3 regions of the Phosphitispora fastidiosa genome follow, and region 1 is predicted to be linked to each of the others. Evidence: predicted binding sites of a transcription regulator. Region 1 holds the regulator's gene; each other region holds the start of a gene.
The links. Region 1 encodes HrcA, which represses chaperone genes, less so after heat shock. Its sites were predicted from a motif close to TGTTAGCACTCNNNNNNNNNGAGTGCTAACA; they were not measured.
Positions count from the first base shown of each region.

Region 2: a site for HrcA is predicted at 2,191-2,221, ahead of groES (co-chaperone GroES). Genes of this name have one in related genera too.
Region 3: a site for HrcA is predicted at 2,440-2,470, ahead of htpG (molecular chaperone HtpG). Genes of this name have one in related genera too.

Region 1 covers NZ_JAHHUL010000002.1:354,327-364,269, forward strand. The annotation lists gene dnaK (molecular chaperone DnaK) at 1-178, opposite strand, end outside; gene grpE (nucleotide exchange factor GrpE) at 300-869, opposite strand; gene Ga0451573_RS04010 (TCP-1/cpn60 chaperonin family protein) at 887-2,470, opposite strand; gene hrcA (heat-inducible transcriptional repressor HrcA) at 2,504-3,544, opposite strand; gene hemW (radical SAM family heme chaperone HemW) at 3,647-4,783, opposite strand; gene lepA (translation elongation factor 4) at 4,813-6,612, opposite strand; gene murJ (murein biosynthesis integral membrane protein MurJ) at 6,659-8,218, opposite strand; gene Ga0451573_RS04035 (hypothetical protein) at 8,300-8,539, opposite strand; gene Ga0451573_RS04040 (hypothetical protein) at 8,667-8,900, opposite strand; gene spoIIP (stage II sporulation protein P) at 9,028-9,943, opposite strand, start outside.
Region 2 covers NZ_JAHHUL010000026.1:25,167-35,109, reverse strand. The annotation lists gene Ga0451573_RS17675 (HEAT repeat domain-containing protein) at 1-144, shown strand, start outside; gene groL (chaperonin GroEL) at 181-1,806, opposite strand; gene groES (co-chaperone GroES) at 1,864-2,151, opposite strand; gene Ga0451573_RS17660 (MogA/MoaB family molybdenum cofactor biosynthesis protein) at 2,481-2,969, opposite strand; gene Ga0451573_RS17655 (MOSC domain-containing protein) at 2,985-3,419, opposite strand; gene moaC (cyclic pyranopterin monophosphate synthase MoaC) at 3,401-3,904, opposite strand; gene moaA (GTP 3',8-cyclase MoaA) at 3,996-4,973, opposite strand; gene Ga0451573_RS17640 (molybdopterin biosynthesis protein) at 5,014-6,939, opposite strand; gene Ga0451573_RS17635 (molybdenum cofactor synthesis domain-containing protein) at 6,992-8,230, opposite strand; gene Ga0451573_RS17630 (hypothetical protein) at 8,266-8,445, opposite strand; molybdenum cofactor riboswitch at 8,693-8,830, opposite strand; gene Ga0451573_RS17625 (heavy metal-binding domain-containing protein) at 8,953-9,273, shown strand; gene Ga0451573_RS17620 (N-acetylmuramoyl-L-alanine amidase) at 9,275-9,943, opposite strand, start outside.
Region 3 covers NZ_JAHHUL010000003.1:83,676-93,618, forward strand. The annotation lists gene Ga0451573_RS04505 (DUF6179 domain-containing protein) at 1-1,043, opposite strand, end outside; gene Ga0451573_RS04510 (DUF6323 family protein) at 1,036-1,533, opposite strand; gene Ga0451573_RS04515 (DUF6530 family protein) at 1,909-2,388, shown strand; gene htpG (molecular chaperone HtpG) at 2,521-4,404, shown strand; gene yedF (sulfurtransferase-like selenium metabolism protein YedF) at 4,526-5,110, opposite strand; gene Ga0451573_RS04530 (DUF3298 domain-containing protein) at 5,382-6,692, shown strand; gene Ga0451573_RS04535 (hypothetical protein) at 6,746-7,141, opposite strand; gene Ga0451573_RS04540 (MerR family transcriptional regulator) at 7,306-8,082, shown strand; gene Ga0451573_RS04545 (phosphotransferase) at 8,624-9,943, shown strand, end outside.

The sequences.
Region 1 (9,943 bases):
TTACGGCCTGTCGTTTGGCTACCTGGCCGACCAGGCGCTCCCCGGTCTTGGAGAAGGCCACGACAGAAGGTGTAGTCCTGGAACCCTCTGCATTTGGGATAACTGTGGCTTCCCCGCCTTCCATAACCGCCATACAGGAATATGTAGTACCTAAGTCAATTCCAATTACTTTACTCATATAATTCTACCTCCTAATATCAATATTATTTATTAATCTAATTCAATCTAATTCAATCTAATTCAATCTAATATAACTTAACCATTAACCTGTAACTTGTAACACCCGCGATTGAATCCGTCTAATTTTGGGCCACCTTTACCATGGCAGGCCTGATTACCCTGTCTGCCAGCAGATAACCCTTCTGAAGCTCCTCCATGACCACATTATCGTCATACTGATCGCTCTGTTCCTGCATAACAGCCTCATGCAGGTTGGGGTCAAACTGACTGCCAACAGCGTCCATCGGCTTGACACCTTCTTTTTCCAGGACATCCCGCAGCTGTCTGTAAATCAGTTCGATGCCATTCCGGAAGCCCTGCAGGTCTTCTCCCTCTGCCTTAAGGGCCCGTTCGAAATTATCCAAAACCGGCAGCAGGCCCGTGGCCAGCCTTTGAGAACAATATTTTGCCGTTTCCTGGCGTTCCTGTGCAGTCCTTCTCCTGAAATTATCAAAATCCGCCTGTACTCTCTGCAGCAGCTGCAGGTATTCGTCAGCTTTTGCCTTCAGATTGTTATCCTCTGCAGTTTCCTCCGGCCTTTCCGGTTCGGCACCGGTATCCTGTTGGTTTTCGCCGCCCTTTAAACAATCTTCAGTTAGATACTCTTCAGTGTTCCCCTGATCTTCATTGTTTTTATTTTTAAAGGTCACCTTTTTCCCCCCATTCATTAACGTAATTCGTCATTATCAATTGTATCCCTACCAAACTGCCCGCCGGAGTCTTCTCTTTTCTTAATAATTGTGTCTATGCGCAGGATGGCTTCGGCAATCTCTCCGGCTGCTTTCAGGGCATGAATCTTTACCAGCGCCGGATCCGCTACCCCAAGGGCAAACATATCTGCAACATCTCCGGTGTCACAGTCAATCGCCAGGCTTTCCCTGCCTTCCTTCAACTGAGCGGCAACCACATCACCGATTTTTTCAAGTGGGTTAAAGCCTGAATTAGCAACTATCTGAAAAAAGGGTCTTTGCAGCGCTTCCACAACACAGTCAATACCGTAAACCGCCATCCCCCGCACATTTTCCCTGACTTTCTCCACCTCACGCGCCAGAGCGAGTTCAATGGAACCTCCGCCAGGTACTATGCCTCCTTTAACAGAAGCCTGTACAGATGCAGCAGCATCCTTGGCGATCCTTGCTCTTTCACCAACCACCTCTTCAGTGGCAGCGCCCACCAGAATAGTCGCCATAGGCTTCCCGCCGCCGCCAAGAATCCTTATGTGCTCAAGCTTTTCATTCTCAAATACCCGCTCAGCTCTGCCCAGGTATTTTGCCAGATCTGCCGCCTCTTTACGCAGACCTGTTCGCTTAATCGGCCTGGCTCCGGTGTGCTCAGCGGCCTTGCGGAGTTCTTTGTTGGATACCCGCTGAACTGCCATAATCTCAGCATCAGTAAGCACTTCTTCGGCAAAACTGTCAATACCGCGATCTACCAGAACAACCTTTACACCCATCTCCACAATCTTATTCAGATTATTGCGGAACTCTTCCTGAAGCTCCTGATACCGGGCAAACCCGGCCTCTGTTGCCAGGGCTTCATCCTCCAGTTCCTCGGGCTCAAGAGCGTCATCTATAATAAGTACCCTGGCTTCTGATACTTCAGCGGGCATATGTTTGCTGATGCGTTCCTTGTTAAGGATAACACCCATAAACACTTCATTGTCGGCCCCCTCTTCAGAAAAAATTGCCTCAGAGAGCTTGAATGAAGGATCCTTAAGTTTCTCTTCACCCGTCATCCCGGCAGCTGCAACCACCAAATCGGCAATATCCTCATGGTCCCTGCCGGCAATCAGAGCAACCTGTTTTAGCACCGGGTCCTCGAGGCCTTTGATAGAAACGGCCCGTTCCCGCATCAGTTCCAGGGCTTTTTTTATCCCTGTGCGGATACCTTCAATCACTCTGGTTACCGGTACCCCCTTGGATACCTGTTCCACGCCTTCGCCCACCAATGCCCCGGCCATTACAGTTGCCGAAGTGGTCCCATCACCGATTTCCGCCTGTTGAGCCCTGGCTATATTAATCAGCATTTTGGCTGCCGGGTGGTTGGCCTCCATTGTGGTGAGAATGGTGACCCCGTCATTGGTGATAACCACTTCTCCAAACCTATCGACAAGCATTGTATCCAGCCCCTTGGGACCAAGGGTGCCTTCCACTGCTGAGGCGATAGCCCTGATCGCATTTGAATTGGTGATCAGAGCCGAAAGTCTTTCATCCACATCTGCTCCTTTTGCTGCCTGCTGCTTCAAACTCATTGGCAAACCTCCTATATCAGTGTCCGTAAAATATCAATGATTGTAAAAGTCCTTCATTATTTTTGACAGATGGCTGGTCATAAATTCAACAATACAGACCGCTTTTTCATAATCCATCCGGGTAGGCCCGATAATTCCGACAGAACCTATGGTCCTGCCGTCTATCTGGTAGGTTGCCGTAATAGTGCTGCAGTCCTGCAGACCGTCAACCCTGTTTTCGGCGCCTATGGTGACCGATATCCCTGTTTCGGCATGACTGCCATCATTTAAGATTTCCTTCAATATCTTATCCTGTTCCAGCAGGGACAAGAGTGTCCTGACCCTGGTTAAGTCGCGGAACTCGGGTTGGTTAAGAATATTCAGGGTACCGGCCAGGTACACTTTTTCCTCATGATTAAGGTCCAGAGTCTCCTGAATCATATCCATGGCGGCTTCAAAAATATGTTTGTGTTTGGAAAGCTCATAATATATCTCTTTAATGAGAGTCAGCTTTATCTGATCAAGACTTACGCCCTGGAGCTTGGCATTCATTACCTGGCTTATCTTCTGAAGGTCTACTTCATTAACAGACTGGGGCAGCTCCAGTATTTTATTCTGCACCAATCCACTGTCGGTGACTACCAGTACCAGGGCCCTGCTGCTGTCCAGGGGCACCAGCTGAACATATCTCAGATTACTGGTGGTAAACTGGGGTCCCATTACTATAGAAGTATAATTGGTTATCCCCGAGAGAATGCTATTGGTCTGCCTGAGGACCGTCCCCATATCCTTAACCTTGGCCTTGTATCCGCCCAGGATAATACCCTCTTCCTGTTCAGAGAGTTTCTTTTTGCCCATCAGACAGTCCACGTAGTAACGATACCCCTTATCTGAAGGTATCCTTCCTGCCGAGGTGTACGGCTGCTCAATATAACCCAGTTCTTCGAGATCAGCCATTTCATTTCTTATGGTTGCCGGACTGACCCCAAGTTCGTACTTCTTGGCAATTGTCCTGGAACCTACCGGTTCAGCGGTACTGATATAATCCCTGATGATAGCCTGGAGCACCTTCTTTTTTCGTTCATCCAAGGTCATCTTAACACCCTCTTTTTGTTAGCACTCTATCAAGTCGAGTGCTAAATACCTATAAATAAAAAATACCATTGATATTTTTTTTTGTCAAGAAGCGGAATCGTCCTATATGAACTCAACAAACACTTCATTTGCCAGCGGAAGGCCTTTTTCCGTTAGTCTAATGCTGTTTGCGTTAATTTTTATCAGACCCAGGTCAGTCAGTTTTTTAAGCTGAGGTCCGAAAATATCGGCAGCCGAACACCCGAAACGCCGGGCAAAGGCCAGGGTATCCAATCCGCCCAGCAATCTCAGCCCAAGAAAAACCGTTTCCGAAATCTCATCTTCAAGAGATAATGAAATTATTTCTTGAACTGCCAACTCATTTTTCTCCAGTTTTTTAATATATGATGCCACACATTTCACATTACTAAACCTGTGCCTGTCAAGCATTGAATGGGCAGCAGGGCCTAATCCCAGATACTCTTCATTGAGCCAGTAAATAAGATTGTGGCGTGCTTCCATCCCCGGAAGGGCAAAATTGGATATCTCGTAATGCTTAAACCCCCTGGCAGCAAGAATACTGATAACATACTGATACATTTCCAGCTCCGCATCTTCATCACAAGGGACCACACTGCCTGAAGCAACAGCTTTATACAGGGGAGTCTCAGGCTCAACCTTGAGACCATAGGCAGAAATATGTGCCGGTGACAGGTTCAGCACCCGGTCAAGGGTCTCCTGCCAGTCCTGCCCCGTCTGCCCCGGAATCCCGTAGATGAGGTCACAGCTAATATTGTCAATTCCTTCATCCCTGCAAGCCTTAACTGCTTCAGTAACTTGGGCAAAGGAATGGATTCTGCCGAGAAATGAAAGAATTCTTGATTGAAATGCCTGGACCCCTATACTTATTCGGTTAACCCCGGCTCGTCTCATCAGGGCAAATTTCTCTCTGGTTACTGTGCCCGGGTTGCATTCAACGGTTATTTCCGCATCATCCCTGATTCTAAAATACCTGCGGCAGTTTTCCAGTATCAGGGCCAGGTGTTGTCCACTCAACAGAGAGGGGGTCCCCCCTCCCAGGAAAACCGTCCTGACCTCCCTTTGGTCAGCCGGCATTTTCCCGGCATGCAGCTTCATTTCCCTTTCAAGGGCATAAACATAAGACGCAGCCAAACCTGCGTCATAAGGATAAGATATAAAATCACAGTAGTTGCATTTTTGCAGGCAAAAGGGAACATGTATATATATCCCGATAGACATATTAATCACCCGTATTTGGCGGCCGGTCGCTAATCCATTTTAAGCACTGCCATAAATGCTTCCTGGGGTATCTCGACATTGCCCACCTGTTTCATGCGTTTTTTTCCCTCTTTTTGCTTTTCCAGCAGTTTCCGTTTCCGTGAAATATCCCCGCCATAGCACTTGGCCAGCACATTTTTTCTCAAGGCCTTTACCGTCTCACGGGCAATAACCTTATTTCCTATTGTAGCCTGGATAGGAATTTCAAACATGTGCCTGGGAATAATGTCTTTGAGTTTTTCCGCCAGATTACGCCCTCTGGCATAGGACTTATCGGTATGGACTATAGATGACAGGGCATCAACTACCTCACCCGATACCAGGATATCGAGTTTTACCAGCCTTGATTCCCGGTATCCGCAAAACTCATAATCCAATGACCCATAACCCTTGGTCCGTGATTTTAAAAGGTCGAACAGATCGTAAATTATCTCAATCAGCGGCATTTCATATGTCAGCATAACCCTAGCCTCACTCATATATTCCATATTTTGGAAAATACCGCGCTTTTCCTGGGCCAAATCCATAACCGCCCCCACATAATCGTTGGGAACCATAATGGTAGCCTTAACAAAAGGTTCTTCCATTTGTTCAATGTTTTGCATCGGAGGCAGATTGGTCGGGTTATCAATTTCGATAACCTCACCATTTGTTTTGGTGATCCGGAAAATAACGCTGGGTGCAGTTGTAATCAGGTCAAGTCCGTATTCCCTCTCAAGGCGTTCCTGGATAATCTCCATATGCAGCAGTCCCAGGAAACCCAGCCTGAACCCAAAACCCAGAGCCACCGAATTTTCCGCTTCAAACATTAGTGAAGCATCGTTTAGCCTGAGCTTTTCCAGGGCGTCCCGGAGATCATCATAATCTGCCCCGTCGACAGGATACAGCCCGCTGAATACCATGGGAGTAATTTTCCGATATCCAGGCAAGGGCTTGTCAGTAGGTTTGTCAGCCCCGGTAATGGTATCTCCAACCTGAACATCCTTAACATTCTTGATACTGGCTGCAATAAAACCGACATCACCCACACCCAGTTCACCGACTGTGGTCAGAAATGGCCTGAAAATACCTACCTCATTGACTTCAAAAGCCTTGCCGCCGGCCATAAACCTTACTTTCATGCCCTGCTTCACCAGCCCGTCAACAACCCTGACATACGCGATAACCCCTTTATAGGAGTCATAATGGGAGTCAAATACCAGCGCCTTCAGAGGGGCGTTTTCAACCCCCACCGGAGGAGGCACTTTCTGTACTATCTGTTCCAGTATCTCCTTAATCCCTGTGCCGTCCTTTGCAGAAGCAAGTACAGCATCACTGGTATCCAGGCCGATAATATCTTCAATTTCACTTTTCACCCGGTCAGGGTCGGCGCTGGGCAAATCAATCTTATTAATTACCGGAATAATCTCCAGGTTATGTTCCAGGGCCAGGTATACATTGGCCAAGGTCTGAGCCTCAATTCCCTGAGCCGCATCAACAACCAGAATAGCGCCTTCACAGGCAGCCAGGCTGCGGGAAACCTCATAGGTAAAGTCAACATGTCCCGGTGTATCAATCAGGTTCAGGGTGTATGTCTCACCATCGTCAGCCTGATAGAACAGCCTTACGGCCTGAGCCTTAATGGTAATCCCGCGTTCCCGCTCCAAATCCATGGTATCAAGTATCTGATCCGCCATCTCCCTCTGGGTAAGGGCTCCGGTAGCCTCAAGGAGCCGGTCTGCCAGAGTGGATTTGCCGTGATCGATATGGGCAATTATGCAAAAATTTCTGGTTTTATTATGTTTGTCCACCGATATTTCTCTCCCTTATAAAGGCCAGTAGATGGCCTCCTTCTCTTTATACCTTTTTGAACTTTCTGCGCAGCAGATTAATAATCACCTGTGTTTCCTCCAGGCGGCACAAAAGAATTGCCACCACATATACAACCAGTCCGGCGCCAATGGAAACCCCGACCTGAATCAGTTGATTGGAGGCATCCTGCAGGTCAAGGAACGTTCCCAGGTAATAAGCGACAGCATAAGCGACCACACCCATAACTGCTGACGATCCCAAAATAAGAAAGAATGATCTGGTAGTTTTCCGTAGATCAATAGGCCCGATTTTCCGGCGCAGAAAATACAATAGCAGCACCATGTTATATATTCCGGTCAGGGAAAAAGCCAGCGCAAGTCCTCTTTCGGCCATCACAGGGCGTAGTAGAAGATTAAGCGCTATATTTATGACTATTGTGGAAATTGCTATTAAAACGGGTCTCAAGGTATCCTGAAATGCATAGAAGGCTCTGGTGATGATCCAGATAGCTGCCTGAGCGAAAAGCCCCACACAATAAAAAACCAGGGCATATGCCGTTAACTTTGTTGCGCCATGAGTAAATTCTCCGCGTTCAAACAGCATCCTGATAATTGGTTCACTGAGGACCGCCAGTCCCACCGATGCCGGTATGATTACCAGAAAAATTGAGCGGAGTCCCATGGAAAGGGTATTTTTAAAATCAGTCATTTCCCTGCGGGCCGCCTGGGAGGTCATGGTGGGGAACACCGCAACTGCAATGGACCCGGCAAAAACACCCAGGGGAAGCCACATCAACCGGTTGGCCAGTCTCAGCGCCGTTATGCTGCCTTCATTAATGGTTGAAGCTATGGTCTGGTTTACAATCAGATTGACCCTGTTGGCTGCCATCCCCAGCATGGCCGGGAGCATCAGGATAAGCATTTTCCGGACCCCGGGGTGACGGAGATTCAGGGTAAATTTGTACCTTAACCCCATTTTGTATAATACAGGCAGCTGAATTACCAGATTAGCAACGTGACCCACTACTACCCCAACGGCAAAAGCCATAATGCCCCACTGTTTCGCAAAAAGGAGGCCAAACAGGATAATAAAAAAATTATATGCTACCGAACCAATCGCAGGGGCGGCGAAGTGTTTGTAAGAATTAAGGATACCCATTATAAGACCGTTAAGGGCCAGAATCACAAAAGCAGGAAACATGATCCTGGTTAGACTGACAGCCAGTTCCAGGGTTTCCCCGGAAAAATTATAGGCCACAAGCTTTGTCAGTGGAACTGCAAAAACCATCCCAAATACAATACAGACAGCCATTAAAAGAACAGTCAGGTTTATCATTGTACTGGCTATTTCCCACGCCTCTTCTTCCCTGTCGGTAGCCAGATAACCGGAAAAAACGGGGATAAAAGCGGCGCTCAGAATCCCGCCGACCAGAAGATCGTAAAACAGATCAGGGATAGTGAAAGCAGCCAAAAATGCATCTGTCTGCCAACTGGCGCCAAAAGACGAAGCCAGGACAGCCTCCCTGACATAACCAAGCACCCGGGAAAGCATCATGGCTAACATCAGTATGCCTGCTGCCTGGGCTACCTTTTTGCCTGTGGACATTATGTACTGTTCCCCTTTCCACAACCCATTCAATTACCTTTAATTAATATACCACTTTTGGGTTATCTGGAAAAGGAGAATTTAATGAACGAGGTCATTTTTTTTGCGTTCAGCCCTTTCCAGAAGTACTTCCCCCGTTTTTACTATCCGGCTGCAAAATAGCCTCACATTCTCCCTCTTCTCCCGGTATATCTCATTGAACCCCGGAGCCAGCGGCTCTCCTGTCATCCTGCCGCAGGCAATCAGGGACTTGTTCACCCCTGCTCCAATAGTCAGAACAAGAAATATCAGAGCCACCATTATAAGTGTCCTGTCTCTCAAACCAAATTCCACCCCTGTTCGTGAATTTCCCTTAAACAATTATAATATTGTTCATTTACGCGAAATTTATTCGTAAAACAATTGAGAGGCTGCTGAACTTTGTCAGCAGCCTCTCAAAATCGCGCTATTAGATAAGGCAGGAACCATCCTTGAGCTGGTCTTTGACTCGAAGCTGGGCGGCAGCCAACTGGCAGGAACCGTCCTTAGCCTGGTCTTTGGTGCGCAGCTGGGCGGCAGATAACTGGCAGGTCTCATCCCGAAGCCGGTCACAGTCCCCCTTAAGGCCCCCAAGGCATGCCCAGGAAAATGTCATACTGAAAACAAATACTGACACCAAAAGTGGAGTTATAAGCTTCTTCAAAACTATGTACCTCCTTCATTCTTTTATTGTCAGCTGACTTATTATTAATACGCACTAATTTCCGTAGTTTAATACCGTTGTTCTAAGAAATAATTAATATTTTTTACATTATTGGCATTAGTTTACTTCACTCGCTAGTTTCTTCCGCGGCTTGAGCCATGTCATTAAGTACGGCTACCACAACATTGGCAAACAGGCGGCCTGAAGCAACCGCCTCATCAGTGGCATTCTTGGCGCTGCCTATTTCCACCAGCAGCGCTCTCGGGCTGTACTGCTGATGGTATCTGCCCTCTTTAGTGGTGATACCCCTGGAGAGTCCGGGATACATAGCATCCATTTTAGCGGCAATTTCCCGGGCAAACTCGAGATTTTCCTGCCAGTGGGGATGGTCGGCCCTGGCATCGGTACCAACAATGATAAGTATTCGGGCCACCTGTTGACCATGAATGGTGACCAGACTTTGCTCCCGTGTAACTGCTCCGTCGCGGTGAATATCGAAGACCATCTCAAGGCCTGGATTACCTTCTAATAGCTGTTTGACCGTTTTTTCCGACTCCGCATATGATTTGTTAAATGACGTATCATGAAGCTTATCAGAATATACAACAGGTATACCGTAATCCTCCTCAATTGCCTTCTTTATCTCTCCGGTCACCAGAGCTATCCCGCCGGCTTTTCCCTTCAAGTGAGCCAGTCCGTCGGTAAGTTCAAAGGTTTCACTGGTATGAGTATTATACAGGGCTATCAAAGGGGTGTCGGACTTAACCCGGTTTTCTACCGGCAGCGCACTACCTGCAGCGCCCTCGGTCTCCTGTGAGCTGCCTGCCGGAAGCTGCCCCTCCCCCGGATCCTCCAAAACCTCATCCGGCCCGGTTTCATCATAGGTGTCAGCAGTTGCCGGGGTAACCTCCATCATCGGGATTTCTGACTTCAGATAAGTCAGGGGATCATCCAGCTTGACACCGGAAAGAGTATTCAAACTAATCCGCAGCAGGCTTTTCCTGCGCTGTACCGCAGCCGGCTGTCCCGAGTCAGATGCTGCC
Region 2 (9,943 bases), on a different contig from region 1:
AGGCAGGATAAAATACGAATTATCGACTCACTTTATGCCTTTACCGGTAACCCTACTTACCTGAAGCAGCTTGTCTCCAAAGCCCTTAATAGTGATGATAAACGACTGGTTCAGGAAGCAACCGAACTGATGGAAATGATGTAAAAAAAAAGCCCCCACATAATTGTGAGGGCTTTTTTTTTACATCATTCCAGGCATTCCGCCGCCAGGCATTCCACCAGGCATTGGGCCATCTTTTTCAGGTTTATCGGCAACCACAGTCTCGGTTGTCAGAAGCATTGCCGCAATACTTGCAGCATTCTGCAGCGCTGAACGGGTCACCTTGGCCGGGTCAACAATACCTGCTTTGATCATGTCAACATACTCTTCAGTAGCAGCATTGAAGCCAACCCCAGAACTCTGTGCCTTGACTTTCTCCACAATTACTGAACCTTCCAGTCCGGCATTATTAGCAATCTGGCGAACCGGTTCTTCCAACGCCTTTTTCACGATTTTAATGCCAACAGCTATTTCACCGGCAGCCTCAATCCCGTCAAGTGCGGGGATAATATTAAGAAATGCAGTGCCGCCTCCGGGGACAATACCTTCCTCAACAGCAGCCCTGGTAGCATTGAGGGCATCCTCTATGCGCAGTTTCTTTTCTTTCAATTCAGTTTCAGTAGCAGCGCCAACTTCAATAACGGCTACACCGCCTGACAGCTTGGCGAGACGCTCCTGAAGCTTTTCACGGTCAAAATCTGAAGTAGTGTCCTCAATCAGGGTCTTAATCTGGGCAATCCTTTTTTCAAGTTCAGCCTGATCACCTGCGCCGCCAACAATAACAGTTTCTTCCTTCTTCACCTTAACCTGGCGGGCCCGGCCAAGCTGCTGAAGGGTAGCATTTTCCAGCTTGATACCTACATCCTCTGAGATAACCTGACCGCCGGTGAGGACTGCGATATCCTCAAGCATAGCCTTGCGGCGGTCGCCGAAACCTGGAGCCTTAACTGCCACACAGGTAAATGTGCCGCGCAGTTTGTTCACAACCAGAGTAGGCAGGGCCTCACCATCAACATCCTCGGCGATAATCATCAGCGGCCTGCCTGCCTGAACAACCTTTTCCAGTACAGGAAGGACTTCCGCAATGGCGCTAATCTTCTTATCACAGATAAGTATGTATGGCTCATCCAGAACTGCTTCCATTTTATCAGTGTCAGTAATCATGTAAGGCGAGATATAACCGCGGTCAAAGTTCATCCCCTCGACCACATCCAGGGTGGTTATAAAGCCCTTGGACTCTTCAACGGTAATAACCCCGTCCTTGCCTACCTTTTCCATTGCCTCTGCAATCAGGTTGCCAATCTCCTCATCACTGGCTGAAACAGAAGCAACCTGAGCGATAGCATTCTTTTCTTCAATAGGCTTGGCTATTTTTTTGATTTCTTCAACTGCTACTTTAACTGCCTTCTCGATACCGCGCTTGATAATCATCGGGTTAGCGCCGGCAGCCACGTTTTTCAAACCTTCACGAATGATTGCCTGAGCCAGCACGGTTGCTGTAGTAGTACCATCTCCGGCCACATCATTGGTTTTGGTGGCAACTTCTTTAACCAGCTGAGCGCCCATATTCTCAAATGGGTCTTCCAGTTCAATTTCCCTGGCAATAGTAACACCGTCATTAGTGATCATCGGGGAACCGAATTTCTTATCCAAAACAACATTTCGGCCTCTTGGGCCAAGAGTAACCCGGACAGCTTCAGCAAGCTGGTTGACACCGCTTTCCAGAGCGCGGCGCGCTTCTTCTGCAAATAAAATTTCCTTAGCCAAAATTAATCAACCTCCTCGAACTTGGATTCCTTAATTTAACAATCTGCGTTTGAATTGTTATTCAACGATTGCCAGAATGTCTCGTTCATTCATGATCATGCATTCTTCACCATCAATCTTGATTTCATTGCCGGCATACTTGGAATAGATAACCTTGTCACCGACCTTAACCTCCAGGTCTACTTTCTGACCATTTTCCAGAAGCCTGCCGCTTCCTACTGCCAGGACCTCCCCCTGCTGTGGTTTTTCCTTGGCGGTATCGGGAAGTACTATCCCACTTGCGGTTTTCTCCTCAGCAGCCAAAGGTTTTACTAAGATTCTGTCACCCAAAGGTTTTACATTCATGACGACCCCTCCTTTATTGGATTTAAGTATTTTCTTTTTTGTTAGCACTCAACAGAGTCGAGTGCTAATACACTATTTATAATATAAAATGAGAATTGGAAAATCAACTTCCTGTAATCGTCAAAATTACAGTGTTTTAGTCCAAAATCTCATTTTACGTTAATCTTACCTTATTTTTCTTGCATTATCATTTAATTTCTTTAAATTGAATTTCTCCTTAAAATCCAATTAAATTCCTACACAATATTAATTTCCATTTTGAGATAGATTTATACATTTATTCCCGTGCTTTTCTGAAATTTTGACAACCCTTATTAGGTAAATAACCACTACCGGGCACACTCCGAATCTGTCCCCTTGAGTATATCCAAACCATGGGGCAAGCACTCCAGGATCCATCCCAGGTTTTCCCGTACAGCCTTGGGACTGCCGGGAAGATTTATGATCAGAGTCTGTTTTCTGATTCCGGCTGCGGCCCTTGAGAGAACAGCTCTTGGAGTTACCTTGTACCCCTCCCGGCGCATTAGTTCAGGTATTCCCGGAACCATCCGGTCAACAACCGTAAGAGTTGCCTCAGGGGTAACATCTCTGGGGCTGAACCCGGTTCCCCCGGTGGTAAATATAAGATCAAGTTTTTTTACATCAGCAAATTCAATCAGTTTATCCTTTATTGTTTCACATTCATCTGGGACTACTATGTATTCCAGGACCTCTCCGTTTATTCTGGCAACTTCTTCCCGGATCACACCGGCGCTGATATCTTCCCGCTCACCCCGGCTGCCTTTGTCACTGGCTGTGATAATTCCCACTTTATACATAAACAATCCCCCCTGTTATGCTAACTCCACGGCATCTCCAACTTTTACCAGGCCTCCCGTGAGAACCTTGATGAAAATCCCTTCCTTGGGCATTACACAATCACCTGCCTGGTAATAGATGGCACACCTGTCATGGCACACCTTGCCAATCTGAGTGACCTCCCCCAGGGCCTCACTGCCAATCCTGAGTTTTGTCCCCACAGGCAGGTCAACCAGAACCAGCCCCTCTGTGGTAAGATTTTCAGCAAAGTCACCGGGATTTACATCCAATCCCTTAGCCCGCATTTTCTCGATGCTTTCTAAAGCCAGCAGGCTTACCTGGCGGTGCCAGTCCCCTGCATGGGCATCACCCTCAAGCCCGTGGTCAGGTCTTAATATTCCCTCACCGATATTCTTTTTCCGCATGCCCTTTTTTTCACTGGTACAGACAGCTATAATTTTTCCACCCATTTCTCTTCTCCTTCCCTTCCATACCGGCCGCTTTTACCACCGGTTTTTTCCACCAGCCTGACCGCTCCAATCACCATATCCTTATCTATGGCTTTACACATATCGTAAATGGTCAGCCCAGCCACAGAGACCGCAGTCAAGGCCTCCATTTCCACACCCGTTTTGCCGGTTGTCCGGACCGTGGCCTGAATCTCTACCCTGGACCCGGCTTCATCAGGTCTAAACTTCAAATCTGCTCCTGTTATAAACAGCGGGTGACACATAGGAATGAGGTCACCTGTCTTTTTGGCAGCCAAAATCCCGGCGACCTGAGCCACCGCCAGGACATCACCCTTGGCAATCCCGCCTTCCCTGACAGCCTTCAGGGTTTCCGGTTTCATTCTGACTTCCCCTCTGGCAACCGCAACCCGTATGGTGTCATTTTTAGCAGTCACATCTACCATCCTGGCCCGTCCATCCTTATTAAAATGGGTCATTTCACTCAATAAAATTCACTCCTGTCTGTCACACCATCAACCACATCACTGTTTAGCCGCGCCCCTTTTCAGCCGCGCCCCTTTTCAGCCGCACCCCTTTTCAGCCGCCGATCTGGGTCATCCAGCGCCTGTTTCCGGCCCAGCCTGCCTGCTCCATATTATGCTTTTCCGGTTTGCTGCTGATAGCAAACCGGATGACATCAGCCAATTGCTCAGGTGAAGCCCCCTCCCTTAGGGGAGTTTTCAGATCAATCTCCTGCGGAGACTGCAGGCACGGGCGCAGCTGACCTTCAGCAGTAAGGCGCAGCCTATTACAGTCAGCACAGAAATGATTGCTGATAGGGCTGATAAAGCCTATGGTCCCCATAGCGCCCGGTATCCTGTAAGATTTCGCCGGCCCGTTCCCGGCAACCTTTTCAGGAACCAGCTCATGCCGGTTCTGCAGTATCTTAATCAATTCAGTAGTCGATACAAAGCTTTTCCGGTCCCTTAAATCACTTACACCAATTGGCATCAGTTCAATGAAACGGACATTGAGCGGCATTTTAGTAGTCAGCTCGGCAAAGTCATATACTTCCTCTTCATTGAAGCCGCGAATAACTACTGTATTTATTTTAACAGGGTCAAACCCGGCTTCAAGAGCAGTCTCCACACCCAGCCAAGCATCACTAAGCCTGCCTCCCCTGGTAATCCGGCGGAATTTTTCTGGCACGAGGGTATCCAGGCTGATATTTACCCTCCTCAATCCGGCTTTCCTCAGTTCTGCAGCCATTATGGGCAGTAGAATTCCATTAGTGGTCAGGGCAATATCATCAATTTCAGGAATATCGTTAACCCTCTCAATAAGTGACGAAATTCCCTTACGCACCAGCGGTTCCCCTCCGGTAAAGCGGATTTTCCTGATTCCTGCCATGACCGCACTGTTAATCACTCTGATAATTTCCTCAAGGCTCAGAATTTCCTCGTGGTTTATCAGCTCAACACCCTCTTCAGGCATACAGTACACACACCTGAGATTACACCTGTCGGTAACAGATATCCTAAGATAATTAATTTTACGGTGAAATGCATCATTCATTCGGATCATCCTTCCCAGCTCAGCTCAGGTGAGAACACCCTTAGTCTCTCCGATAAACCTCCTGCCCCATGGCTCGGGTGCTGTATCCGCCCAGGCCCTCCACTGCAGTCCGGAAATCGGGGTCATTGAGGACACCCAGCAGACTTTTGATATGATCGGTATCCCAGTGTGCCTGTGGAATAACCAAGTCATACCTCTCCTCGGTTACCGGAACAAAATCCAGCTTCAGGGCATTGGCGGCAGCCCTTATGCCGAGTCCGACGTCAGCGCTGCCCCCGGCAACGGCTGCGGCAACAGCCATATGGGTGTAATCCTCCCTGTCGTATCCTTCGATATCCTCAGGGTCAACCCCCTCTTTTTTCAGGTAATAATCCAGCAGGATTCTGGTTCCCGCGCCCTTCTGCCGGTTGATAAACCTCATATTGGGCCGTGCCAGGTCAACAAAGCTGCGCACACTGCGCGGGTTCCCGCGGGGCACCATAAAACCCTGCTCCCTGTATACCAGGTTGATTAGTATCACTGGAACTCCGGCCAGTAATTTTTCCACATAGGCAGCATTATACTCCCCAGTAGCCTCATCCAGGAGATGAACACCTGCCAGATGTGCTTCCCCGCGTCTTAAGGCCAAAAGACCGCCAAGACTGCCTACATGGGCTGAAGAAAGGCTCCGTCCGGGATACATCTGCCTCAGGGAATTACCGAGAATATCGAGAGATACATCATGGCTGCCTATAATAACCATAGTATTTTCAATCTCATTTTTGTCCCTCAGAAGTTCTACTTCCACTTCACTACCGGCATCATGTCCCTCCATAAACCTGGGGATTTTCAGGATTCCATCAGCTCTGATCAGAGAAGTCAACACCCCTGCCCCGCGGGAAATCGGGGTGGCAATCACCTTTTCACCAACCCGGCCCAATTTTACCCGGACAAACTCGTCCACTCCCTGGGGAGAAACAAGCTTGCGTGACAGGGAGGCATTCATCACCGGCCTGCCAACTATGGAAATCCCCGCTTTTGCTGCAATTACCGGTCTTAAAAATAGCTCACAATCAAGTATTGCTGACACCGGGTAGCCCGGTATACCCAATACCGGTTTACCACTAATAACTCCGAGTACGACAGGTTTACCGGGCTTTATTGCAACCCCGTGGACCACAACTTCTCCCAGTTCTCTTATAATTGCAGAGGTGAAATCCTCCGAACCCGCCGAGGAACCTGCATTGACAACAACTATATCTGACTGCTCAACTGCATTCCGGATTTGTTCTTTTAAAATATCATATTCATCAGCATTGATGGCGGTCCGCACAGCCTGTCCGCCCCATTCGCGGACCAGTCCCCCGATGATCCTGGAATTATACTCTATGATATCTCCTTTTTTCAGGTCTGTCCCTGGTTGAACCAACTCAGTCCCGGTAGGCATTACGGTAACCACCGGCTGCCTGTGGACCTTAACTTCAGTCACCCCTCCGGCAAGAATCCCTCCGATATCCATAGAACGGAGTACATGATTTGCCGGAACAATCATTTCTGTTGCCACAATATCCTCACCAAGGGGCCGGACATGCTGCCAGGGAGCTGCTGCCGCAATAATTTCGATTTCACCGTCAGCAGCAAAATGCACCTGTTCAATCATAATCACGGCATCACAGCCTTCGGGCAGCGGATCCCCGGTGTCCACCGGAAATGCCCTTGAACCAACCTTGAGCCTTACAGGGTTGGTTTCGCCAGCCTTAAATGTATTTTCAGCCTTTACTGCCATCCCATCCATAGCACAGGCATGGTAGTGAGGTGATGATACCTGTGCAAAGACCGGCTCAGCAGTGACGCGCCCCTGGGCCTCATCCACAGCTATAAGTTCACCGGGCAGCGGTTTCAGGGCGTCCAATTCACTGAGCCTCTCTGAGTACTTGCCAACAGCCTCCTCCAGAGGAGTATTATCCAAATAGACATTTCGTTTCACCAATATTTTCACCAACCCAAACAGAATTCGAAAAACTCAAACCAATACGGCCTTAAAACAGAATTACCTTTACCTCTTCTCCAGTTTCGAGCCCTTCTTTAGCCATAGGAACAATCACTACCCCATCAGCCTTAACCATTGTCATTATCAGGCCCGATTTACCCAGAACAGGCTCAGCTCTAAGCCCCCCGTTTTCGTCTTTCAGGGCCACCCTGATATAGTCCAGCCGTCCGCTGGCTGAAGCCATACTCCTGCCCATCAGGGCCCGCACCGTCCTGCGTTCCGGGGAGGTAAAATCCAGGCCCAGCAAGGCTCTCACCAGAGGAACCAGGAATATATCGGCTAAAACCATTGCTGAAGCAGGATGACCGGGCAGTCCCAGAACCGGCCTATTATTGACCACCCCAAGGATGGTCGGTTTACCCGGTTTCACCGAGACGCCGTGAACCAGGACACCCGGTTTGCCAATGGTATCAAGCACCCGGGAAGTAACATCCCTGGTCCCTACTGAGCTGCCCCCAGAGACAACAACAATATCGGTTTCTGCTACCGCCTTTTTCACGGTCTCCTCAAGGCTGGCAAAATCGTCCCTGATAATGCCATAGTTTATCGCCTGTCCACCGGCCTCAGTCACGAGTCCGGCAATAGCGTATGAATTAATATCCCTGACCTGTCCGGGGCCCGGTGTCCTATCAGGTTCCACAATCTCGTCACCGGTTGACAAAATGCCTACCCGCGGTTTGCGGGCAACATGGCAGGATACAATCCCGATGCCGGCCAGCCCGCCCATTTCCTGAGGCCTGATAACAGTCCCGGCTTTTACCAGAACCTGACCTTCTCTGATGTCCTCTCCCTTTTGAACCACATTCTCTCCCGGTGCAACGGGCCGCACGACCAAGATAGTCGCACTGTCCAGTTCTTCGGTGTATTCCACCATAACAACAGCATCAGCGCCATCTGGCAGCATTCCTCCGGTTGCTATCCTCACTGCGTGCCCGGGTTCCAGACCGGTCCGGGCTGCTTCCCCCATCATAACCTCACCGGAAACCTCCAGCATGGCAGGCATAGCTTCAGCAGCTCCAAAGGTATCGGCGGCCCTGACAGCAAAACCATCCATGGTGGAACGAGTGAAGCCCGGAACATCAATCCCGGAAACAATATCCCGGGACAGAACCCTGCCAAGGGAATCGAGAACAGACACCTGTTCCTCAGCCGGTTCGTTGAGGGAGATATTATTCCTAAATGCCTTCCAGGCTTCGGCCACACTTGTAAGTTTAAAGAGTTCAGTCATTGGAACCTCCATTATTTAAAAAGCTTGGCTTTATGCTAGAAACACCCCAGCTGGCAGCTTTTTATTTTAATCTTCAGCTCATCAGCCGCTTTTCCTATCATGAGCAATTCCACATCCAGCCTTTTTGCTAACTCATGGGCAGCAGCACAGCTTATCCTGCCCTCCGGAGCCGCTTCTTTTACCGCTTCCAAAACCTTATCAGGAATTTTGTCCATCTCTATTACCTCCCTTTGTTAAGTCTTTTGGAAATACGATTTCCTTTTAATTCAAGGTTTTGCGCTTATACTTTATGTTCTTTTCTTAACTTAGGCTCTGGTAATGACCGCGAAATATGGTGAGGTATTGTATAAGGTTTTCCTTGCACCGCCGCCGTTATGAGTCTAGCTGCAAATGAGTCATTTCCAGAGCCTGCTGATTGTAAAAAACATATATATGCGCAAAAACACCCCTGGGAAAGGGGTGTCGTGACAGCATTCATCTCCTTTCCAAATACGGGAGGCATCACAGTTTCCTGCGATACCCTTTGCCGGTTACCCGGCAACGGTTGACGGGCCGTACCCGAAGGTCTTAGGCCATGCCAACTCGGAGTTATTATCTTCTTATTTTCATATTATACCTTTTTTATTCGATTTTCGCAATCAGCACAAACCATTCTACATACCTGGTCTCCAATTATGGTAAAATAATAATATGAAAAATCATATTAAAAAGGAGTGTTTTATTTGATTATTACAACTACACCCAGTATTGAAGGGCAAAAAATCACCCGTTACCTCGGTCTTATCGCCGGCGAGGCTATTATGGGGGCAAATGTGGTCAGGGATCTTTTCGCCAGTATCACCGACATCGTCGGGGGTCGTTCCGGGGCTTATGAAACCAAGCTAGTTGATGCCCGGACAATTGCCATCAGAGAAATGGCCGAAAGAGCTGAGCGTCTGGGAGCAAATGCCGTGGTCGGGGTTGACCTTGATTACGAGGTCATCAGGGAAGGTATGCTGATGGTTACTGTAAGCGGAACTGCTGTAGTCACTGAACAGGCATAGATTAACTGAGCTTATCCAGCAGCCTTGAGATTACTGCGGAAAATTCCCCCCAGGTAATCGGGGCATCCAGGTTGTGGCTGCTGTCTACCAAGCCCTCCTCCCTAAGGCGCTTAAAGTGTTCTACAGCCCAATGGGGAGGCGCTTCCGGCTGCTGGGGCGCCGGCTGCGGAGGCGCTAGCTGCAGAGCCCTGATGATGCCATTGACTGTTGCCGCAGCAATTTTATCCCGAAACAAAGGGTCTTGAAGCCGGGCAGCATCCTCCCTTGTATCAATAAATAAATTTTCCGTCAGAATTGCCGGCATATCTGTTTCCCGTAATACGGCAAAATTGGCCTCTTTAAACCCTCTATCAAGAAAACCGGCTGATACATAAAAGTCCGCCGCCGCCCGGTGGATAACTTTCGTTATCTCCCGCGAAGCGGTGGAAGCTGCAGGATAAATGTAGCTTTCAAAACCCGTTCCCCCTCCTGCATTAACATGTACGGAAACAAACAGGTCCGCACCCTCCCTGTTTGCAAACGCGGCCCTGTCGGAAAGACTGACAAAAACATCACCATTCCTTGTCAGGCTTACATCGGCATAATCAACCAGCTTATTCCTGATTTTCTGAGCTATATCCAGGTTAATATTCTTTTCCTGTAGACCATAGCCCTGTGCACCCGGGTCATG
Region 3 (9,943 bases), on a different contig from region 1:
TCTAAAATTTTGCGGAATAATTCATCATCCATTTTCCGGCCGTCTTCAAACTTAACGGCAGGTTGTGGGTGGTTTTCTTTTAAACTGATAAATACTGCTTCCAAACGGTTATTTTCTAACGCATTTTTTATTCTTGGTGATATATCAGGGATAGTTGCGGTGATGTATGTCTGTAACAACCCGCCCGAGATATTAAATTCTTCAAAGAGTTGTTTGGATGCATCATGCAGTATTGCATCCAATTGGTTTTTAGTCATGTTCACCAGTTTTTGCTGCAGGTACTGCCTGTCAATTGGTTCAATATTGAGCCGGCGGGTGCTTTTGTCTGCCAAATTGCAGCCAATCGCATTTGTTAGCACGACTCCAAAAATATTTATCAGCAAATCCTGATAATGGGCATCATATCCGTACAGCAAGCAATGAATATCATGGGTGGTGAAGTTTTTACAGAATTGATTCTCCATTAGCAGTTTTTGCAGATAATAATTGATATACTCTATGCCGGTCAACTCCATTTTGTCGCTGCTTAAAGGATAATCTATGGAAGCAGGCGTTTCGTGGGCGGCATAGTCAACCTCATAGGCAGAGAAAAAAGCCGGGATTCCATTCTGTAAAGTATCATTATAGGCATGATTACCGGTGGTGATGCAGTTATCTTGAACTTGATTATAGATTTGTTTGGCATGCTCTAATTGTGTTTCCACCAGTTTTTTGCCCTCCCGGTATAGTTCGGTCAAGGGCTTCTGTTTAAGTATTTCTATGCTTATGTCCGCATCGGGAAGGCTCTTAAGATAGACTCCAACAGTGTAAAAGATCGACTGAAAAATATTGTGCGCAGTTTCCTCCATTATGGAACTGCTTTCACCGCCTGTATAGCGCTCTGCCTGTCTGGCCAATAGCTGTATGCACTGTAGTTGAATATTTTCCAATTCCGAATCAGTCAACAGATTCAGGCGGCAGGCTTCCTGTAAAACTGATTGGAAGTAATGTGTCTGATTAAGGTTTTCACTTTTAATCAAATGCTGTTTTTCCAGATTAGTCATAATGGTCCTCCTCATCAATAGATTCTTCGCTGTCTTGGCTTAGATCCGTGTAATTTCTGACTCCATACCGGATATTGCGTGCCAGTAATTCTAACTCCCGGTGCTGCAGGAGTTCGATGGAACCCTGGCAGTTGTGGTCAAAATACTTCTTCATTAATGAAAGCAATTCGTCATCACCGACTTCATCAAGTGTTTCGTTTTTAAAGTAATAGAAGGTTTCTATTAAGTCATTCAAGGTGGCGGTATAGTTATGCTTCGAAAGGAAGGGGGAGTCACAAAATTTCAAAATCAGTTTATTTATGATTCCGGCGCCGAATTCGATGCGTCCATTGCTTCTTAGGGCTGCTGCCCGTGTTTCAGCAAGTTCCACGGCCTCCTCGGAGGAAAGCGCCAGACCGTAACGCAGGGTTATTACGTTGCAGTTTATGATTGTGGAAATTGCCGCTTTGTTCATAATAATTGCCGGGAACAGTAAAGCATTATCAGCCATTTTTTGCTCCTTTCAATTATTTTTTTAAGGCTATTGACAAAGGGTTTGCTTTGTGCTATAGTATAGTTGGATAAATCTATCTATACATAATCAACTTTCGTCAAATTTCAGTATACCATGGGCTCTTTAAGAAGTCAATGGTTTTTAGATTAGTACCAAATCGACTACTTCCAACGTCCGTTTAAGGGCGTTTTTTCATTATTAGGGGAATTACTGTTTTGCAGGGTTGTGGATAATATAATATTGACAAAATGCATACATTAACGTATAATCAAAACAGTTAATTTACTAAACAACTAAACCAGTAATGTTAGTAGTTTAGTAAAGTAGCAAAAGCAAGGCTATAATATCATCAAGAGTATGAGGAGGCAAACAATGAAAATACCAACTGTTTTGAAACACAAACCGGTTATTGTATCAGAAAACTATGAAAATATTGATGGCAGAAATGCCTATAACTCAGACACAAAGGGGCTTTCACTGGGATTAGCCCAATGGAATGACAGAGGAAAGGTAGATATTTCCGCTAAAGTGTGGCGGTATACAGGAGAAAAATGGTCGCGGCAATCTGAGGAACTGCCCTTACACCGCGTTCTGGACCTGGCGATTCTCGTTTGTCGGACAAGGCTTCATTTCAGAGAGGCTTATCGATATGATAAATTATATGACAAAGAAAATCCTGTTATTGACAGAGTGGGCCTCCAGGGAGATGCTATGACAGTGGCTGTATGTACCGACAATGATAAAATTGATGAAGATATTAAATTATTCAGCCAGGCTCTCAGTCACGATGATGAACTAATTGGTGAACGTTTACGTACCCTGGCAAGGATTCTCAGGGAGATGGGTTATTGATTTTTTCTAAAATATTGACATCAGACTCATATTTTGGTATATAATAATTGTTATTGGCACTCTGAGAATCAGAGTGCCAATAACTTGGGGATGAATTTGAATTATTAATTAGAAGGAAAGGAGAGACTTGCTTTGCCGAAAAAACAATTTAAAGCTGAATCAAAGAGACTGCTGGATTTAATGATTAACTCAATTTACACCCATAAGGAGATTTTTTTAAGGGAGCTTATTTCCAATGCCAGTGACGCTATTGACAAAATTTATTACAGGGCACTAACAGATGACTCTCTGAGCTTCAATAGGGACGAATATTATATTAGAGTAGCAGTGGACAAGGAAAACAGGGTGCTGAAAATATCCGACACCGGTATCGGGATGAACAGGCAGGAGCTTGAAGATAACCTGGGAGTTATCGCAAACAGCGGCTCATTGGCTTTTAAAAATGAGAATGAAGTAAAAGACGGGTATGATATTATCGGGCAGTTTGGGGTCGGATTTTATTCGGCATTTATGGTGTCTGATACAGTGACTGTGATAACTAAAGCTTTGGACAGTGATGAGGCTTACAAATGGGAATCCCAGGGAGCTGACGGCTATACTGTTAAGCCATATGAAAGAGATTCTGTCGGTACTGATGTCATTCTCAAAATTAAGGAGAATTCAGGAGAAGAAAATTTTGATGAGTTTCTGGAGGAGTATAAATTAAGGTCTATCATAAAAAAATACTCTGATTTTATCAGGTATCCCATTAAAATGGATATCACCGGATCAAGATTAAAGGAAGGCAGTGACAACGAATACGAGGAATATAAAGAAGAACAGACTGTTAACAGTATGGTTCCTATCTGGAAAAAGAACAGAAACGAACTTGCCCAGGAGGATTATGACAACTTTTATTCTGAAAAGCATTATGGCTTTGACAAGCCGATTAAGCATATTCACATCAGCGCCGAAGGTGCGGTCACCTATAAGGCAATATTGTTTATTCCGGAGAAAATGCCCTTCGATTTCTATGCCAAAGAGTATGAAAAAGGGCTGGAGCTGTATGCCAACGGTGTTTTGATCATGAATAAGTGTGCTGAGCTGCTGCCCGATTATTTCAGTTTCGTTAAAGGAATGGTGGATTCGGAAGATTTATCCCTGAACATATCCAGGGAGATGCTGCAGCATGACAGGCAGCTGAAATTTATTGCCAAAAACATCAAGACTAAGATAAAAAACGAATTGGAAAGCCTGCTCCAAAATGAAAGGGACAAGTATGAGGAATTCTATAAATCCTTCGGCAGACAGTTGAAGTATGGGGCCTACAGCGATTTTGGCAGCAACAAGGAGGTCCTGCAGGATTTATTGATGTTCTATTCTTCCAAAGAGAAAAAGATGGTTACTTTAGGTGAGTATGTCTCCAGGATGCCCGAAGAGCAGAAATATATCTATTATGCATCCGGAGAATCCATTGACAGAATTGATAAAATGCCGCAAACAGAGCTGGTATCAGATAAGGGATATGAAATTTTTTACTTCACTGATGATGTTGATGAATTTGCCATTAAGATGATCGGGACCTATCAGGAAAAGGAGTTCAAATCAGTATCCAGCGGTGATTTGGGCATAGAACCTGAGAAAAGCGAAAATTCTCAGGACTCAGATGAGAAGGACAAGCAGGAACTCTTTGAACAGATGAAGGCTATCTTGTCAGATAAGGTTAAGGATGTCAGAGCTTCAAAGAGGCTGAAGAATCACCCTGTCTGCCTGGCTAATGAAGGTGAACTTACAATTGAGATGGAGAAAGTGCTGAACTCGATGCCATATAATGACCAGAATATCAAGGCAGACAAAATCCTGGAAATTAACGTAAATCACGATGTCTTCAAAGCGCTGCAGGAAGCCTATGAACAAGATAAAGATAAGCTGCAGATGTATACAGATTTATTATATAACCAGGCGCTGCTTATTGAAGGGCTGCCAATTGAGGACCCGGTGGAGTTTACCAATAATATCTGCAAAATGATGAGATAGGCGGGGTTATTTGGATATTATGCCTGAAATTAGCCGTGAATTAAAGCACAGAGTTCGATAAGGGGCTCTGTGCTTTCATAATTACCGGGGTTTGAAAGGTAACCGGGCAGATAGCAGCTGATTAAATTGTAATAACCTTATCTGCGGCGGACATTTTCTCATAAATGGTGTACATATTGGATACCTGTCCAACGGCAAGCTTGTCCTTCAGATTGAAGTAATCCAGGCAGGTGCCGCATGACAATATTTCCACACCGCGGTTCCGCAGGTTTATCAGATGCTCCAGCACCGCTGAATCAGCACAGGTGAGATAAACACCGCTATTGACAAACAATATTGTCTGTGGCACTTTATCACTTTCTACAAGAGTGAACACAAAACTCTTCATTAAGATATCGCCCAGTTCCGCACTGCCTCGTCCCAATTCTGATGCCGAGATAAGAAGTACGATGTTACCAGTAACCAGATCATCGGAACTCATTTTGACATTTTTTTTGGTGATATGAACCCTGTATTCATTTCCTTCCTGTTCTATCTCTACCCCGCACCCCATGCTGTTAGCCAGCGCTTTAACATTGTCTTTGGCCGCTTCATTATCAACCAGGGTGGTTACAGGGCCTTCTTCCATTGCTTCCAGTACTTTTTTGGTGTTAATAACAGGCATGGGGCATGCCATGCCGCGGGCATCAATGGTTTTTGATTCCATATATATCACTCCTCCACACAAGTTTTCACTAATCCAATCATAATTATAATACAGGACCGGTGCCTATAACCAATAAAAAAAGAAAATACTTTCCAGACATACAATAAATATTTTTTATTCTGTCATTGTTTTTACTTTCTCAGTTGAATTGTGACAGGAATTTAGGGGCGTTATGCAGAAATGACAATTAATATTAACTAACAATTATTTACAATACACGGAGTATATTTTAGTAAAAGTAAATTAATACCGGGTAGGAGGAGGAAGCAAAATGGGAATAAGGCTGAGACTAATTTTGCTGTATCTGGTGATAGGAATCGCTCTATTGGCGGGTGCGGGATGCTCAAGCGGAAAGGAACCACAGGAAGCTGAAGCAGATGATGCCCAGGGTAAATATTCCCTGGAGTATATCCAGGAGTCCTTAAAATCAGACAAAAACGCTGCCGATATATCATGGTCAAAAAACAAGTCCCGGGTGGCCTTTTTTAAGAACACAGAGGATTATGAAGTCCAAATGTATCTCTGGAATGTCGGGGAGGCAAGAGAAAATAAAGTTGCAGGGGCCAGTGGTAACCTGTATGACCTCAAGTGGTCTCCTGACAGCAGGTTTGTTACCGTAAATGAAGGGACTTCAACAGTTTATGAAACACTGATAATCGACCCGGATAATCTGACAATAGCAGATAAAATCGTCAATGCAGGCGGCCCTGTGTGGTCCCCTGACTCCGCCAGGCTGGCCTTTGCGGTCTTAAATAATAAGAAACCTATTGTTGCAGTGGAATGGGATGGTACCTGTGACCTGGTGATATATGACCTTAAGACAAAAAATGCAGACGTTATCCTGGCTGCTGAAAATGATTTCTATTACAGCCCTAAGTCCTGGGATAAAGGCGGTCTGAGGTATGAAAAATGTTATTTCGATGACAGGAAACCGGAAGTATTGATACATCAGGAGGGCAGTCAGGGAAAAACCGGCAGTAACAGCAGCCCGTCTTTTACAAACGCTTATAATATATCCACACAAACCTACACCGATCAACAGGTGAACATCGAAGTAGAGATAAAGTATCCAGTTATCACAAAGATGCAGAATAAGGATATAGAAAACAGAATCAACAGCATCATAGAAAATAAATTCGGCCTTCATGATGAGCCGACAGAAACAGGTGATGAAACATTTAAGGAAACGCTGAATGTAAATTATGAAGTTAAGCGCCGGACAGAAAATGCCCTCAGCCTGAGGATTTTCTTTTCAGCATATATGGAGGGCGCTGCACATCCCAGCAATTTTATTGAAGGACTTACCATCAACTTGAAAACCGGAAAGGAACTGCAGTTACAGGATTTATTTGCGCAGGGTGTTGATTATAAGAGTATCTTGGATCCCATCTTAAAGGAGAAGGTAAATAAACTGGATTATGAACTATTTGAAGAGTTTAAGGGTATTGAGGATAAACAGGGATTTTACCTGACCGATACGGCTTTGGTTATCTATTATCAGGAATATGTATATACCCCGCATGCAGTTGGGCCCCTTGAATTTGAGATTGACCTAAATGAGATAGACTGCCTGATAGAATAAATAAAAGAACCCACTAAAGAGCAGTATGGCAAAAACCATACTGCTTTTCTTCTTTAGGTATCTTTTAACATATCGAAGTGGCGGCGATACCGCTGCGGAATGTGTATGTCCACCTTATAGCCTACAGCCTGCAGAGCCTTAGAGATTTGAGTGATTCCGTCACTGTAAAAGACTTCTATCCTTTTCTCTTTGCTGCTGATACCTTTGTAGGTACTGGGGCAAACAAAGGTCCAATCGACACCTTCCCTGTTAACTATAACCCTAAAGAACCTGTCTATCTCATTTTCTTTATAGTCCAATTTCTTCAAAAGAATGTGATGTTCAAAGGCATCATCAATATTAGCAAGCAGTATTTCCCGCCCATCATAAGAAACGAGCATCAACAATGGGTCATCAGCCTGCATAGCTTCTTTTACATGCGATTCGCCTGGATAATACTTGATAACCATGCAAAATTCCTCCTTAAACGTGTATGGCCAAACGGCCAAATACGCTTGTGTAAATTATAGCCCAATTTGATTCCCGACTCAACATTCTCCTGAATTTTTTCTGAAATGGTGTTGACATTGACGCTGCGTAAAGGTTTATAGTAGAATTGTCAGGAGGTGAGGACATGGAATACACAGTGCAGAAGCTGGCCAGAATGGCGGGTATCAGCTCCAGGACCCTGCGTTATTATGATGAAATCGGAATTCTCCGGCCATCTAGAATCAATTCTTCAGGATACCGGATTTACGGGCAGAGAGAAGTTGACCGGCTGCAGCAGATACTGTTTTACAGAGAATTGGGTGTCAGTCTGGAAGACATCAGGGATATCATCACCGGGCCGACTTTTAGCGCTGCCGGTGCTCTCAGAGAGCACCGTGAAAAACTGCTGGCAAAACGGGAACAGCTGGATTTGTTGATAGCCAATGTGGAAAAAACGATTTCTGCCGAGGAAGGGAGAATGAAAATGAGTGATAGAGAGAAATTTGAAGGCTTTAAACAAAAAATGATTGATGAAAATGAGAGGAAGTATGGTAAAGAAATCAGAGAAAAATACGGGGATGAGCAGGTTGACAGGTCAAACCAAAAAGTTAAAGGCATGACTCAAGAGCAATATGCTCAGGTTGAGAAATTGGGTGAGGATGTCATTACTACCCTGGAGAAGGCCTTTGCCACCGGTGACCCTGCCGGTGAACTGGCTCAGAAGGCTGCGGACCTGCACCGGCAGTGGCTAACCTTTTTCTGGGACAGTTATACCAAAGAAGCCCATGCCGGAGTGGCTCAGATGTATGTGGATGACGAGAGGTTTACAGCATATTATGACAAGAAACAGCCGGGTACAGCCGCTTTTCTGCGGGATGCGGTTTTCATTTACACAGGTATGGTTGATAATGATAACGCATAACAAATACTTGCCTTTGGCGCCAGTGGAAGGCTGTCCTATTCATACAAATGGGGCAGCTTTCCTTTTTGGCCGCAAAATCACTAATAAGCAGGAAACATGAGACATTTTGGAGAAATTATAGATAAAACTGAAACATAAACCTGAAATATTTTGCATAAGAATGAGGTTTGATGCCAATGAGCCTTTATCAAAGAGGGAAGTAAATCGTTATTGAATTCAAAGGGTGATGTTTTGCTTCAGAAAACTTATAAAGTTGATTGGCTTTGAAAAAAGGTTTGTAAATAAATGTGAGGTTTCCAAGTATTATGTTGAGGAAAGCCATCTTTCGATTATTGATAAAGAACCTGGGAAGCGGTACAGCTTGAAATGAAGAGAAGAAGAACCTTTGTAGAGAATCATGGTATCGTAAAAATAGAACACGCCACACTTCTTCAAAATATTTCCTATTAAGAAAATTCTTAATAGGAAATTTAAATTATGGAAGGAATTAACACTTAATTGGCGAAAAGTAATGGAAAAAACGATATTAAGGAGTATACGGATGAAGTTTGTTGACAGCCGCGTATATAACTCACAATTGGTTTTTCACGAAGGCAGGCAGCCTGTTGTAATTATGGTTGCGGGATCCAAAACGTATGGTGGCAGACTTTTGGAAAAGTCAGACGAAGGTCTTATTGTGGTTATGGATGAGGAGCCAACGGTTAATATTGATGATGTGATATCAACCCTGCATATTGGTGAAATCGGTTCTGAATTCTCCGTAAAGGGACTTAGAATAGCCAGTCTTACTAAATACTCAGCAACTCAACAGGTGAGTATTTGTCTTGTCCCGTCGTCCGAAGATGTTCAGAGGCGCATTACTGAAGTTCTTCAGTTGATTATTGAAGGAAAAAAAGAAATTCAGGGTGAATACAGTGTCGAAAAGATTCCGTCAACACGCAGCAGACTGCATTACTCCAAGGAAGCTGTTAACGAGCGTCTAAATTGGGCTCGGGCAGTTTCGGGCGCAAATTTGAATCATATTTCAGAATCAAACTTAGACCCTGAAAGTCTTGCGGGCAATATAGAAAACTATATTGGCAGTGTTCAAGTTCCTCTGGGATTAGCTGGTCCCATTCTTGTCAGGGGGACATATACTAACGGATATTGCCCTGTTCCAATAGCAACGACTGAGGGCGCTCTCATATCGTCAATATGCCGGGGGGCGCGGGCCTGCAACCTGTCAGGAGGTATTCGTGTTCATGTAACCCGTCACAGCATGGTGAGGGCACCAGTATTCTTTTGCGAGGACATGGATGGCGCTATAAAGCTGGAAAACTGGATAAAGTTCAATCAGCAAGAAATTGCAAGTAAGGCCAATAGTGTCTCATCAGTGGCAAGGGTTATAAAATTAAATACTCTTCTGTTTGGTAGTATCCTGCATCTTCAGTTTTACTTTTCTACGGGGGATGCGGCTGGTCAGAACATGACGACAGCATGTACTTGGTTTGCCTGTGAGTGGATTGTTAGAAAGATTAGTAGTAACAAGCAAATCAAATACATATCATATTGCATTGACGCAAATCTTTCCGGAGATAAAAAGGTTAACCTGCAAAATTTCGTTAATGGACGGGGAGTTTCTGTTACTGCTGAGTGTCTCATTTCCGACGAAACATTGCAACAGGTTTTGAGAGTCAGTCCCAGAACTCTTCTTCACCTCGCCGCTGCTGGCGAAGTTGCCGGCTTGGTTACTGGTATGGTTGGGGTGAATATTAATTTTGCCAATATAATTGCTGGCATATTTACTGCAACCGGCCAAGATATTGCTTCCGTCCACGAATCCTCGACCGGCATATTTAAGTATAGAGAAACATACCAGGGA